One region of the Enterobacter cloacae complex sp. ECNIH7 genome, then DNA from elsewhere that is predicted to be linked to it. Evidence: predicted binding sites of a transcription regulator. Region 1 holds the regulator's gene; each other region holds the start of a gene.

Region 1 (4,978 bases):
TCGGTACCTTCGTCATTCCGCAGCAGAACCTCGGCATCGAAACCCTGCATCAGCTCGAACAGCTTCATCGCCGGGCGTGCATGCATACCCAGCTTATTGGTGATCTCAACGGTTTGTTTTACGGTCATGTTTTACGTTTTTCCAGCGTGCGATGACGGGACTGAACGTTATTCCCGCGCGAGCGGAAATAGTCGGCCAGCTGTTCGGCGATATAAACCGAACGATGTTTACCGCCGGTACAGCCAATCGCCACCGTCAGGTAGCTACGATTGTTTGTCTCCAGCATAGGTAACCATAGCTCAAGGTAGCTTCGCGTCTGGTAGATAAAATTGTGTACTTCTGTGTGCCGGTCGAGGAACGCCGCCACCGGCTTATCCAGACCGGTCATTGGACGCAGCTTCGGATCCCAGTGCGGGTTCGGCAGGAAGCGCACGTCGAAAACGTAATCCGCATCGATTGGAATACCGTGCTTAAAGCCGAAGGATTCGAACACCATCGTCAGTTCGCGCTCGCGTTTACCCAACAGCCGGGTACGCAGCATTTCCGCCAGCTCGTGAACGGACATCTCAGAGGTGTCGACAATCAGGTCGGCACGAGAACGCAGCGGTTCCAGCAGGTCGCTCTCTTCATCGATAGCGCTCTCCAGAGAGAGGTTCTTGCTGGAAAGCGGGTGCAAGCGACGGGTATCGCTGTAGCGGCGGATCAGCGTATTGCGGTCTGCATCAAGGAACAGCAGCTGAGGCGAGAACGCGTCAGGCAGGTTGCTCATGGCCTGTTCGAAGATCTCTGGCGATTCAGGCATGTTGCGAACGTCGATACTGACGGCGGCAGAGGTTTGTCTCTCCGCCAGCGTGCGGGCCAGGTCGGGTAACAACACGACCGGCAGGTTATCGACGCAGTAAAAACCCATGTCTTCCAGGGCGCGCAGAGCAACGGATTTCCCCGACCCTGAACGGCCACTGACAATCATCAGCACCATGTTCCGTTTCTCCTCAGGACAACAGATGTGAAGGCCATCTCCTGGTTACGCATCATCCTGATTGCCTTCTGCTTCAGTGATAATTTGATAGAGCTCTTCATCACTTTGGGCCGAGCGCAGTCGACGGCAAATGGTTTTATCGGCCAGACGTTTTGCGACCAGCGACAGCGTATGCAGATGGGTTTTTGTCTGGTCAGCGGGCACCAGCAGCGCGAAGAGGAGATCGACGGGCTGGTTATCAATGGCATCGAAAGCGATGGGTGTTTCAAGCTGCACAAACACACCAACGGCACGCAGGGTATCCTCTTCCAGTTTGCCGTGCGGGATCGCGATGCCGTTGCCGATACCGGTACTGCCCATTTTTTCACGGGTCAGAATCGCTTCGAACACCACCTGCGGCGGCAGGCCCAGCTGTTTGGCAGCCAGTTCACTGATGATCTCCAGCGCACGTTTTTTGCTCTGGCAGTGAACCGCACTGCGGGTACATTCCTGGTTAAGGACATTGCTCAGTTGAAGAGCGGAATCGTTGTTCATCATAATTTCACCTAAGCGCTAACTGTACAAATGGCCTGTTGTGTTTCACAACAGGCCGTCCTGCACCCGTTAACTGCCCGGACAATTAGTGTTGTTTCAGTTTATCTTTATGTTTATTGAGCTGTCGTGCAAGCTTATCAATCAAGCCGTCGATAGCAGCGTACATGTCTTGCCCTTCCGCACTGGCATGCAGTTCACCCCCGTTAACATGCAGGGTGGCATCCGAGATATGAGTCACTTTCTCCACTTTCAACACAATATAGACCTGATTGATCCTTTCGAAATACTGCTCGAGTTTTGCAAACTTCGCGTTCACGAAGTCGCGTAAAGCCTCAGTAATTTCGACGTTTTGTCCAGTGATGTTGAGCTGCATAGTGTCTTCCTTATCGGTTGTGTCAGACCAGCTGTTTACGCTGGTTGGACGGCGGAATGGATAAAGACTCTCGATACTTCGCAACAGTACGACGTGCCACCATAATACCCTGATCGGACAGCATGGTGGTTAACTTACTATCGCTTAGTGGCTTCGCGGGGTTCTCCGCGGCGATCAACTTCTTCACCAGGGCACGAATGGCCGTTGACGACGCTTCGCCGCCGCCCTCGGTATTCACATGGCTGGAGAAGAAATACTTAAGCTCAAAAATACCGCGTGGACTGTGCAGATACTTCTGCGTGGTGACACGGGAAATGGTTGATTCATGCATCTCGACGGCCTGGGCGATATCCGCCAGTACCATCGGTTTCATATACTCTTCGCCCTGCTCAAAGAACGCCTGCTGCTGTTCGACAATACAGCGGCTGACGCGTAGCAGCGTATCATTTCGGCTCTCCAGACTTTTGATCAGCCATCGCGCTTCCTGAAGATTGCTGCGAATATATTGATTGTCGGAGTCGTTACGCGCGCTGGTGCACATGGAGGCATACTGCTGGTTGATTTGCAGGCGAGGGATGCTGTCTGAGTTCAGTTCAACGACCCAGCGGTCATTGTGTTTTCTGACCAGCACGTCCGGGATGACGTACTCGGGCTCGCTGGTCTGGATCGACTGTCCCGGGCGCGGATCGAGCGACTGGATCAGATTCACCGCTTCTTTCAGCACCTCTTCCTTCAGGCGCGTGACGCGCATCAGGGAGCGGAAATCGTGGTTGGCCAACAGATCCAGATGATCGCTGATGATTAAGCGCGCCTCGTCGATCCATGGCGTCTCTTTACTGAACTGAGAAAGCTGGATCAGCAGGCAGTCGCGCAGATCTTTTGCGGCCACGCCTACCGGATCGAAACGCTGGATGCGCTTCAGAACGGCTTCGACTTCCTCAAGCTCAATCTCGTCGTCGCCCATGCTTTCCAGAATATCGTCCAGCGTGACGGTCAAATAGCCGGTGTCGTCAACGGCATCGACAATGGACGTGGCAATCGCGCGGTCGGTATCGGAGAAGGGGGTGAGTTCCACCTGCCACATCAGGTAATCCTGCAGTGACTGGGTGGTTTCGCCCTGATATACCGGTAGCTCATCATCCTGGTAGTCTGCACGCGTACCGGAAGGGGTTCCAGCGGTGTAGATTTCATCCCAGCTGGCATCCAGCGGTAGCTCGTCGGGCATCTCTTTTTGTTCGAGTGCATCCGCAGTGTCGAGCGCTTCTGTATCCTGTGACTGCTGAGTATCTACCTCGTCATGAAGATCGGTTTGTTCCAGCAGGGGGTTGCTGTCCAGCGCCTGCTGGAGCTCCTGCTGAAGTTCTAACGTGGACAGCTGCAACAGGCGAATTGCCTGCTGTAGCTGCGGCGTCATCGCCAGTTGTTGGCTGAGCCTTAATTGCAAACCTTGCTTCATGTTCAGAGCATTTTTCTCCGGTTCGGCGTTACGTTACCTCTACCCTATCAGAGTCTGAAGTCTTCCCCAAGATAGACGCGCTTAACATGATCGTCTTCGAGGATCTGCTGCGGCGTACCGTGGGCGATCAGGTTGCCCTGGCTCACAATATACGCGCGTTCACACACGGCCAGCGTTTCACGGACGTTGTGGTCGGTGATCAGTACGCCAAGCCCGCTGTCACGCAGGTGTTCAATGATGCGTTTAATGTCGATAACCGAGATCGGGTCAACGCCGGCAAAGGGTTCATCCAGAAGGATAAATTTCGGGTTTGCAGCCAGCGCACGCGCAATCTCAACGCGACGGCGTTCACCCCCGGAGAGTGCCTGACCGAGGCTGTCGCGCAGATGCTCAATGTGGAACTCTTCCATCAGCTCGTTGGCACGATCCTGACGCTGCTCGCTGGTCAGATCGTTACGAATTTGCAGGACCGCCATCAGGTTATCGTAAACGCTGAGACGACGGAAAATGGAAGCTTCCTGCGGCAGGTAGCCGATCCCGCGACGCGCGCGCGCGTGCAGCGGCAGAAGGCTGATGTCTTCATCGTCAATGATAATGTTGCCGGCATCGCGCGGCACAATGCCAACGACCATGTAGAAGGTGGTGGTTTTACCCGCACCGTTAGGGCCGAGCAGCCCTACAATTTCGCCGGAGTTGACGGTCAGACTGACATCTTCTACGACACGGCGGCCCTTGTAGGCCTTCGCGAGATTTTTTGCAGTTAATGTTGCCATAACGAATTAGTTACTCTTCTTCTGTGCCGGGGCCTGGCCTTTGCCTTTGTCCTGCAGCTGCGACGGAACCAGTACGGTCGTGACGCGTTTGCCTTTCTCGCTGGAAGCCTGCATTTTTTGCTCTTTCACCAGATAGGTGATCTGGTCGCCGGTAATGTTGCTGTCCAGCTGTTCCAGATACGCGTTTCCGGTCAGGATGACCAGGTCCTTCGCCAGCTCGTAGTGCATATGCGAGGCGTGACCTTTCACCGGCTTGCCGTTGTCCTGCATCTGGTAGAAGGTTGCCGGGTTGCCGTAACCATCAATGATCTCTTTGCCCTGCTCGCCACCCGGACGGGTCACGACCACTTTGTCGGCGTTAATTTTGATGGTGCCCTGAGTCATGACAACGTTACCCGTGAAGGTGACGACGTTGCCCTGCATATCGAGAGACTGGGTATCAGACTCGATATGGATCGGTTGGTCGGTATCGCCCGTTACAGCAAGCGCGGGGAGACTGGTCGCCAGCATCGCGCTGGCGATAATTACTTTAAGGCTGAGTTTGTTTGTTTTGAATTTCATAGGAGGTTCTAACCTTTTCAATCAGCTCGGCGTTCTTGCTACGTAAGTTCCCGCGCATTCTCAAACCGCTGGAATTAAATGTTGTGCCATACAGTGTGACCAGATCCTGCGAGGTCACGTCCTGGGTTACCAGGTTAATCTGGGCATTATCCGTCGTAATTTTTCTCAGTTGCGAGTCAGCGGTCAGGGCGTTGACTTCAACGTGACCATACAGATAAAGCATACGGTCATTTGTCAGTTTTGCCCGATCTGACTTAATTGACCACGTCGGCACTTTGTCCTTATCAAATGTGGTCATGACA
Region 2 (4,978 bases), 1.6 Mb from region 1:
CTGTTTAACCGCTTTCTGTTCAGCGCCAAAATTCTCTTCCTGATTATCATGCTGGTGCTGCTGGCCCCGCACGTGCACAAGGTCAACCTGCTGACGCTGCCGCTGGAAAAAGGGCTGGCGCTTTCCGCGATCCCGGTCATTTTCACCTCGTTTGGCTTCCACGGCAGCGTGCCGAGCATCGTCAGCTATATGAACGGCGATATCCGCAAGCTGCGCCGCGTCTTTGTTATCGGCAGCGCGATCCCGCTGATCGCCTATATTTTCTGGCAGCTGGTGACGCTGGGCAGCATTGACTCTTCGACCTTTATTGGGCTGATGGCGCAACACGCTGGCCTGAACGGTTTTCTGCTGGCGCTGCGCGAGGTTGTTACCTCCCCGCACGTGGAGCTGGCGGTACACCTGTTTGCCGACCTGGCGCTGGCAACCTCGTTCCTGGGCGTGGCGCTCGGCCTGTTTGATTACCTCGCCGACCTGTTCCAGCGTCGCAATACCGTAGCCGGACGGTTACAGACGGGGGCGATCACCTTCCTGCCGCCGCTGGGTTTTGCGCTGTTTTACCCGCGCGGGTTTGTGATGGCGCTGGGGTATGCGGGGGTAGCGCTCTCTATCCTGGCCCTGCTGCTCCCTTCCCTGCTGGCGTGGAAAAGCCGCCAGCAGCATCCTCAGCAAGGGTATCGCGTGGCGGGAGGAAAACCGCTGCTGTGCGTGGTGTTTTGCTGTGGTGTGGTGATTATTCTGGTGCAGGTGTTGATTGCAACCGGGATGCTCCCGGAAGTGGGTTAAATAAAAAAGGGGCTATCATCAGCCCCTTTTTTTATCAGTGCAAACAGCAGCTCTTAAACTTCTTCCCGCTGCCGCAAGGACACGGATCGTTACGTCCGACCTTCGTGCCGTTCACCGTCGGCTTCTTCACTTCCGGCTGCTGCGGATTGTTTACCCAGTATTGATATAAACGCAGTGCCGCAGGCTGGATACGCTCTATGCTGGCGATATATTCCTCTTCGGACAGTTCATCCAGCTTTTCGCTGTTCTCTTCCGTCCCGTGCAGGGCTATCACCTCAAGATCGGCCTTGAGGGCTTCCGGCAAGGCTGACCAGTCCGTCAGCGCCACGCCGCGCATGTAGCCATAACACCACTCTTCCACCACGGTATAGCTCTCACCGTCCACGTCGTTATAGCCGAACATAGGTTCAAACTGATCCGGGTACTCGCTCAGGCGCTCGGCAATATCGTTCATGTGCTTAAAGCAGAGATCGATAAAACGGTTCATTTCCCGATCGTTTTTCCAGCGCGGGATATATTTCTCGCCGCCCCACACCGCCACCAGCCAGGCATCTGGCTCAACGACAACAGGACCGGAAAGCACCGCGGTTAGCATGCCGTCCAGTTCGGACACGTCAATCACGGACGCATCATCATGACCGTAAGACATTAACGTCTCTTCAAGCCACGCCATTTCGCTTTCATTCAATGGGCCTTCAGTCATCGCTGACACTCCTGCAAAAGGAAACGATCCTAACACATATCTCACGCCTCTCCGGGCTGAAGTTTAGGTCTTTATTGCTGCAAAAACGTGCAAAGCGTGACCTTTGCACAACTTATGGGCTTTATTGTTAACGATATGTGATCTCCGCTGTAATTTCTTCTCCTCCCGCAAGGCGGCATATCGCGGCGCTCTATACTCAGACATGTCACAAGCCCGTCAAAGGGTTAACCATTCTGGCAACGTTTTTGCTTAATGTTCTTCGCGCGACGCTGCGCAGGGATACCTCGCCGTACATGCAGGATGCCGTCTGTATCTTGTTCGTTTAGTGCATTTTGTTCTTGCTCGTGTTTCGGATTGGCTGCGCCGTCGGCGTTCGGGTTTACGCCGTGGTGCAAAAACCTCTTTGCTAAGGAACATAATAATGTCGCTGAAATTTATCAGAACTCCTCTTTCTCTTGTGTTGGCCGGTTGCCTGGTGACGGCGTTTTCCGCCCGGGCAGATATTGTGATTGGCGTGGCCGGGCCGTTCACGGGTCCCAATGCCACCTATGGCGATCAATACTGGCACGGCGCAACGCAGGCCGCTGAAGACATTAATGCCGCAGGCGGCATTAACGGCGAGAAGATCAAACTGGTTCAGGGGGATGACGCCTGCGAGCCCAAGCAGGCCGTGGCCGTGGCCAACCGTTTAGTTGACCAGGATAAGGTCAACGCCGTGGTCGGCCATTTCTGCTCCTCTTCCACAATGCCCGCCTCCGAGGTGTATAGCGACGCGGGCATTATTTCGATTACCCCCGGCTCAACTAACCCGCTGATCACCGAACGCGGCATGAGCGACATGTTCCGCATGTGCGGACGCGACGATCAGCAGGGTCAGGTTGCCAGCGACTTCATCATCGACAAGCTGAAAGCCAAGCGCGTGGTGATTATTCACGATAAAGACACCTATGGTCAGGGTCTGGCTGACGCCACCAAAGCGGCGCTGGCGAAACGCGGCGTTCAGGATGTGATGTATGAGGGGTTATCCCGCGGTGAAAAAGACTTTAACGCGCTGGTGACGAAGATCGGCGCGCAAAAACCGGACGTCGTGTTCTTCGGTGGCTGTCACCCGGAAGCCGGTCCGCTGGTTCGCCAGATGCGCGAACAGGGCGTGCAGGCGAAATTCTTCTCCGGCGACTGTATTGTCAACGAAGAGATGGTGACCGCCGCGGGGGGCCCGCAATACACCAACGGTATTTACATGACCTTCGGTAAAGATCCGCGTCTTATCCCCGACGGTAAAGCGGTTATCGAGAAATTCCGCGCAGGTAAATTCGAACCAGAAGGTTACACCCTTTACTCCTATGCCTCCGTACAGGCTATTGCCGCAGCCTTCAAGGCCACCGGCGGCAAGGACTCCGCCAAAGCCAGCGAGTGGCTGAAAGCCAATTCCGTCGACACGGTGATGGGCAAAAAAGCCTGGGACAGCAAAGGCGATCTGAAAGTGTCTGACTACGTGGTTTATCAGTGGGACGACAAAGGAAAATATAAGGAAGTGCAGTAACGGGACGGAGTCATGCTCAACGTCGGCGGGCCTGCCCGTCGGCGCGTAATAAACATCCGGCTGCGCATCGCGCAGCCTATAAAACGAGCGCGCTAAGATGAGTACATTCTTCCTGCAACAGTTAATCAATGGCTTAACGCTGGGCTCCGTCTACGGTTTAATCGCCATCGGCTACACCATGGTGTACGGCATTATCGGGATGATCAATTTCGCCCACGGCGAAGTGTATATGATTTCCGCGTATCTCTGCGCCATTGGCCTGGCGCTGCTCTCGTTCTTCGGTCTGCAGTCGTTCCCACTGCTGATCCTCGGGACGCTGGTGTTCACCATTGTAGTAACCGGGGTGTACGGCTGGACCATCGAGCGTATCGCCTACAAGCCGCTGCGCAACTCCACGCGCCTGGCGCCGCTGATCTCCGCCATCGGCATGTCGCTTATCCTGCAAAACTACGCTCAGCTGAGCCAGGGTCCGCGTCAGCAAGGAGTGCCGACAATGCTGGACGGCGTGATTCGCCTGCATCTGGGCGACGGGTTCGTACAGATAACCTACACCAAAGTGTTTATTCTGGTTGCCTCGTTTGCCGGCATGCTGGTGCTCACCTGGATTATCAACCATACCCGGCTGGGCCGGATGTGCCGCGCGGTACAGCAGGATCGTAAGATGGCCTCCATTCTGGGCATTAACACCGACCGGATCATTTCGCTGGTCTTTGTGATCGGCGCGGCGATGGCCGGTCTGGCGGGGGTGTTGATCACCATGAATTACGGCACCTTTGATTTCTACGTCGGGTTCGTGATCGGCATTAAAGCCTTTACTGCAGCGGTGCTGGGCGGTATCGGTTCTCTGCCCGGCGCGATGCTCGGCGGCCTTATCCTGGGCGTGGCGGAGGCCCAGTTCTCGGGCATGGTAAACTCAGACTATAAAGATGTCTTTTCGTTCGGCCTGCTGGTCATGATCCTTATTTTCCGTCCCCAGGGCCTGCTTGGGCGCCCGATTGTGGCCAAAGTGTGAGGGAGAGAATGATGACATCACACGGTTTTTCACTTAAACGCTGCATGCTGGACGCGATTTTTTCCGGACTGATTGCGCTGATTATTTTCGGCCCCATTGCGGGCGTGGTGCTGGACGGGTACAGCTTTAACTTCGCCGGGCGACGGCTGGCCTGGATGGTTGGCATCGTCATGTTCGGGCGTTTTCTGTTGAGCGTCTTTTTAGGTACCGCCGCGGGCGCCCGTTTCCAGGGGCGCTTCGAAGCCGATAGCGCGGGCGTATATGTCCGGCCACCGGAATATAAAAGCCGCATGCGCTGGATTATTCCTTTGGTAATTGCCCTTGCGATTTGCTTTCCGTTTGTCGCCACTAAATATGTGCTGACCGTCGCCATTCTCGGGCTGATCTACGTGCTTCTCGGTCTGGGGCTGAATATCGTCGTGGGTCTGGCCGGCCTGCTGGATCTGGGATATGTCGCGTTCTACGCAATTGGGGCGTACGGTCTGGCGCTGGGATACCAGTATCTCGGCTTAGGCTTCTGGAGCATGCTGCCGCTGGCGGCAATCATGGCCGCCGCCGCAGGCGCCCTGCTCGGTTTCCCGGTACTGCGCATGCACGGTGACTATCTGGCCATCGTCACCCTCGGGTTCGGGGAGATCATTCGCCTGATACTGAACAACTGGCTGAACTTCACCGGCGGCCCAAACGGCGTCTCGGCCCCTCCCCCCACCTTTTTCGGCCTGGAATTTGGACGACGCGCGAAAGAAGGCGGCGTGCCCTTCCACGAATTTTTCCACCTGACCTACAACCCGAACATGAAGTTTATTTTTATCTACGCGGTGCTGTTCCTGGTGGTGATGCTGGTGCTCTATATCAAGCACCGCCTGACGCGGATGCCGATTGGTCGGGCGTGGGAAGCGCTGCGTGAAGACGAAATTGCGTGCCGCTCGATGGGGTT
Region 3 (4,978 bases), 510 kb from region 1:
TGGTCAGTTTCTTACCGGTCAGGCAGTTTACGGTCAGGTCGTTAGAACGACTGTGAATACCGATGATCTGGCCTTCGTAAACTTCAGCACCGTGACCCAGGAACAGCTTACCGCGATCCTGCAGACCGAACAGCGCAAACGCAACCGCTTTACCCTGACCGTTGGAGATCAGCACGCCGTTGTTACGCTGGCCCACTTCGCCCGGACGCACGTCGTCGTAGTGGCTGAAGGTGGAGTACAGCAGACCGGTACCGGAGGTCATGGTCATGAACTCAGAACGGAAGCCGATCAGGCCACGGCTTGGGATCACGTAGTCGAGACGTACGCGGCCTTTGCCATCTGGATTCATGTTTTTCAGGTCGCCTTTACGCTCACCCAGAGCCTGCATCACAGAACCCTGATGCTGCTCTTCAACGTCCAGCGTTACGTTTTCGAACGGCTCTTGTTTACGGCCGTCGATCTCGCGGAAGATTACTTTCGGACGGGAAACCGCCATTTCGAAACCTTCACGACGCATGTTCTCAATCAGAACAGACAGGTGCAGCTCACCACGACCAGAAACGCGGAATGCATCAGCATCTTCGGTTTCTTCAACGCGCAGCGCAACGTTGTGCACCAGCTCTTTGTTCAGGCGGTCAAGGATCTGACGAGAGGTAACGAATTTACCTTCTTTACCACAGAACGGAGAGGTGTTGACGTTGAAGAACATGGATACGGTTGGTTCATCAACGGACAGGGCTGGCAGCGCTTCGACGTTCTGCGGATCGCAGATGGTGTCGGAGATGTTCAGTTCACCCAGACCGGTGATAGCGATGATGTCGCCCGCTTCCGCAACGTCACTCTCGATACGCTCAAGACCCAGGTGAGTCAGTACTTTACCGACTTTACCGTTACGGGTTTTGCCTTCGCTATCGATGATAGTAACCTGCTGGTTAGGCTTCACTTTACCGCGCTTGATACGACCAATGCCGATTACGCCAACGTAGTTGTTGTAGTCGAGCTGAGAGATCTGCATCTGCAGGGTGCCGTCGAGATCGACGTTTGGCGCAGGAACACGGTCAACAATCGCCTGATACAGCGGGGTCATGTCTTCAGCCATGTCTTCGTGGTCCAGACCTGCGATACCGTTCAGCGCAGATGCGTAAACGATAGGGAAGTCCAGCTGCTCGTCGGTCGCGTCGAGGTTAACGAACAGGTCGAAGACCTGGTCAACAACCCAGTCAGGACGCGCGCCAGGGCGGTCAACTTTGTTGATAACAACGATTGGCTTCAGACCATGGGCAAAAGCTTTTTTGGTCACGAAGCGCGTCTGTGGCATTGGGCCATCCATTGCGTCAACGACCAGCAGAACGGAGTCTACCATGGACATTACACGTTCAACTTCGCCACCGAAGTCGGCGTGCCCTGGGGTATCAACGATGTTGATACGGTAGTCATTCCATTTAATCGCGGTGTTTTTCGCGAGGATGGTAATCCCACGCTCTTTCTCCAAATCGTTGGAGTCCATCACGCGTTCTTGGGTTTCGGCACGCGCATCAAACGTACCGGATTGCTGCAGCAGCTTGTCGACCAGGGTAGTTTTACCATGGTCTACGTGCGCGATGATGGCGATGTTACGCAAATTTTCGATCACAACTTTGCCTCAGGCATTTAGAAATAGCGCGTTATTGTACACGGATTAATCGCACTACAAAACAGGATCACAAACATCCCCCGCAAACAAGTATCGCAGAGATGCTTTGTGATCGCTTTCACGGAGCGGTAAAAGGGCACTTTAACGTAAATTGCACCAATATGGTGCTCAATGTTCACATTGAAGCACTATACTGGTGCAACAAATCCATTGTGGTGCAGCCCTTTTGCACTATGGTGCGCATGATAACGCCTTTTTGGGGTGATTTAAAAGTTGGCACAGATTTCGCTTTATAAAAAATACATGGCACCAGCCAGTACAAACAGAAATTGAAGACCTCGTTACCACGACGACAATGACCAATCTGGAGAGTTAAGTATGTCCGCTGAACACGTTTTGACGATGCTGAACGAACATGAAGTGAAGTTTGTTGATCTGCGCTTCACCGATACCAAAGGTAAAGAACAGCACGTCACAATCCCTGCTCATCAGGTGAACGCCGAATTCTTTGAAGAAGGCAAAATGTTTGACGGCTCCTCCATTGGTGGCTGGAAAGGCATTAACGAATCCGACATGGTTCTGATGCCAGACGCGACCACTGCGGTCATTGATCCGTTCTTCGAAGAACCAACCCTGATCATCCGTTGCGACATCCTCGAGCCAGGCACGCTGCAGGGCTACGACCGCGACCCACGTTCTATCGCGAAACGCGCTGAAGAGTACCTGCGTTCTACCGGCATCGCAGACACCGTTCTGTTCGGGCCAGAGCCAGAATTCTTCCTGTTCGATGACATCCGTTTCGGTGCCTCTATTTCTGGCTCCCACGTGGCTATCGACGACATCGAAGGTGCATGGAACTCCTCCACCAAATACGAAGGCGGTAACAAAGGTCACCGTCCTGGCGTGAAAGGCGGTTACTTCCCGGTTCCTCCGGTCGACTCTGCACAGGACATCCGTTCCACCATGTGTCTGGTGATGGAAGAGATGGGCCTGGTTGTTGAAGCTCACCACCACGAAGTGGCGACTGCTGGTCAGAACGAAGTGGCAACCCGCTTCAACACCATGACCAAAAAAGCGGACGAAATTCAGATCTACAAATACGTTGTGCACAACGTTGCGCACCGTTTCGGTAAAACCGCGACCTTCATGCCAAAACCAATGTTTGGCGATAACGGTTCCGGTATGCACTGCCACATGTCTCTGTCCAAGAACGGTACCAACCTGTTCTCTGGCGACAAATATGCCGGTCTGTCCGAGCAGGCGCTGTATTACATCGGTGGTGTTATCAAACACGCTAAAGCGATCAACGCCCTGGCGAACCCAACCACGAACTCCTACAAGCGTCTGGTCCCGGGCTACGAAGCGCCAGTGATGCTGGCCTACTCTGCACGTAACCGTTCTGCTTCTATCCGTATCCCGGTGGTGGCTTCTCCTAAAGCGCGTCGTATCGAAGTTCGCTTCCCGGACCCAGCGGCTAACCCATACCTGTGCTTCGCAGCACTGCTGATGGCCGGTCTGGACGGTATCAAGAACAAGATCCACCCGGGCGAAGCGATGGACAAAAACCTGTACGACCTGCCGCCAGAAGAAGCGAAAGAGATCCCACAGGTTGCTGGTTCTCTGGAAGAAGCCCTGCAGGCGCTGGACGCAGACCGCGAGTTCCTGACTGCAGGTGGCGTATTCACTGACGACGCTATCGATGCTTACATCGCCCTGCGTATGGAAGAGAACGACCGCGTGCGTATGACTCCACACCCGGTTGAGTTCGAGCTGTACTACAGCGTTTAATTAAAGTTGTTTTACCCGGCGCGATAAGCGCCGGGGGTAGTTGCCGTGGAAACTTTTAGCCCATCTCCGGATGGGCTTTTTTCTCCACCAACAACCTGATCTCACGCGCTTTTTACGCCGAAAACGCTATACTGCACTAAATTAGTGCAAACGACTCCAGGAGACTGCTGAATGGCAACTGGCACGCTGCCCGATGCTGGGCAGATCCTCAATTCTTTGATTAACAGCATATTGCTGGTCGATGACGAGCTGGCCGTTCATTACGCCAACCCGGCCGCGCAGCAGCTGCTCGCCCAAAGCGCACGTAAACTGTTCGGCACCCCGCTTCCTGAACTCCTGAGCTATTTTTCGCTGAATATTGGCCTGATGCAGGAAAGTTTGCAGGCTGGCCAGGGGTTTACCGATAACGAAGTCACGCTGGTGATCGACGGGCGCTCGCACATTCTGTCGTTAACCGCGCAACGTCTTCCCGAAGGTCTGATCCTGCTGGAAATGGCGCCGATGGATAATCAGCGTCGACTGAGCCAGGAGCAGCTTCAGCATGCGCAGCAGATTGCCGCCCGTGATCTGGTGCGCGGTCTGGCGCATGAAATCAAAAACCCGCTGGGTGGATTACGCGGCGCGGCGCAGCTTCTGACCAAAGCGCTGCCCGATCCCGCGCTGGCGGAGTATACCAACGTCATCATTGAGCAGGCGGACCGTCTGCGGAATCTGGTAGACCGTCTTCTCGGTCCGCAGCAGCCGGGAATGCACGTCACGGAAAGCATCCATAAAGTGGCTGAGCGGGTGGTGAAGCTCGTCTCAATGGAGCTGCCAGAGAACGTCACGCTGGTACGTGATTACGACCCAAGCCTGCCGGAACTGGCCCATGACCCGGACCAGATTGAGCAGGTCCTGTTGAATATTGTGCGTAATGCCCTGCAGGCGCTGGGGCCCGAAGGCGGCGAGATTATTTTACGCACCCGCACCGCCTTCCAGCTCACGTTACACGGCGTGCGCTACCGGCTGGCCGCCCGAATCGACGTTGAGGATAACGGGCCCGGCATTCCATCGCATTTGCAGGACACCCTGTTCTACCCGATGGTAAGCGGTCGCGAAGGCGGAACCGGCCTGGGCTTATCCATTGCCCGCAGTTTGATCGATCAACACTCCGGGAAAATTGAATTTACCAGTTGGCCGGGACATACCGAGTTTTCGGTTTTCCTGCCGATTAAAAAATAAAGGTGACGTTTATGCAACGAGGGATAGTCTGGGTAGTCGATGACGATAGCTCCATCCGTTGGGTGCTTGAACGCGCGCTCACAGGGGCAGGATTAAGCTGCACGACGTTTGAGAGCGGCAGCGAAGTGCTCGACGCACTCACCACCAAAACGCCAGATGTTCTGCTTTCGGATATTCGTATGCCGGGCATGGACGGGCTGGCGCTGTTAAAGCAGATCAAACAACGCCACCCTATGCTTCCGGTCATCATAATGACCGCGCACTCCGATCTGGATGCCGCAGTGAGCGCCTATCAGCAAGGGGCGTTCGATTATCTGCCCAAACCGTTTGATATCG

What was found. The regulator sigma-54, encoded in region 1, starts transcription at its own class of promoters, with help from an activator protein. The targets are predictions, from matches to a motif close to GTTGGCACANNTTTCGCTNT.
Region 2: a site for sigma-54 is predicted at 1,719-1,738, ahead of WM95_RS14960 (branched-chain amino acid ABC transporter substrate-binding protein). Genes of this name have one in related genera too.
Region 3: a site for sigma-54 is predicted at 1,906-1,925, ahead of glnA (glutamate--ammonia ligase). Genes of this name have one in related genera too.

The regions. Positions count from the first base shown of each region.
Region 1 covers NZ_CP017990.1:4,613,130-4,618,107, reverse strand. The annotation lists gene npr (PTS phosphocarrier protein NPr) at 1-128, opposite strand, end outside; gene rapZ (RNase adapter RapZ) at 125-979, opposite strand; gene ptsN (PTS IIA-like nitrogen regulatory protein PtsN) at 1,025-1,516, opposite strand; gene hpf (ribosome hibernation promoting factor) at 1,599-1,886, opposite strand; gene rpoN (RNA polymerase factor sigma-54) at 1,909-3,342, opposite strand; gene lptB (LPS export ABC transporter ATP-binding protein) at 3,390-4,115, opposite strand; gene lptA (lipopolysaccharide ABC transporter substrate-binding protein LptA) at 4,122-4,676, opposite strand; gene lptC (LPS export ABC transporter periplasmic protein LptC) at 4,645-4,978, opposite strand, start outside.
Region 2 covers NZ_CP017990.1:3,046,420-3,051,397, forward strand. The annotation lists gene tyrP (tyrosine transporter TyrP) at 1-783, shown strand, start outside; gene WM95_RS14955 (YecA/YgfB family protein) at 818-1,486, opposite strand; gene WM95_RS14960 (branched-chain amino acid ABC transporter substrate-binding protein) at 1,908-3,029, shown strand; gene WM95_RS14965 (ABC transporter permease subunit) at 3,127-4,041, shown strand; gene livM (high-affinity branched-chain amino acid ABC transporter permease LivM) at 4,053-4,978, shown strand, end outside.
Region 3 covers NZ_CP017990.1:5,121,936-5,126,913, forward strand. The annotation lists gene typA (ribosome-dependent GTPase TypA) at 1-1,633, opposite strand, end outside; gene glnA (glutamate--ammonia ligase) at 2,012-3,421, shown strand; gene glnL (nitrogen regulation protein NR(II)) at 3,593-4,642, shown strand; gene glnG (nitrogen regulation protein NR(I)) at 4,654-4,978, shown strand, end outside.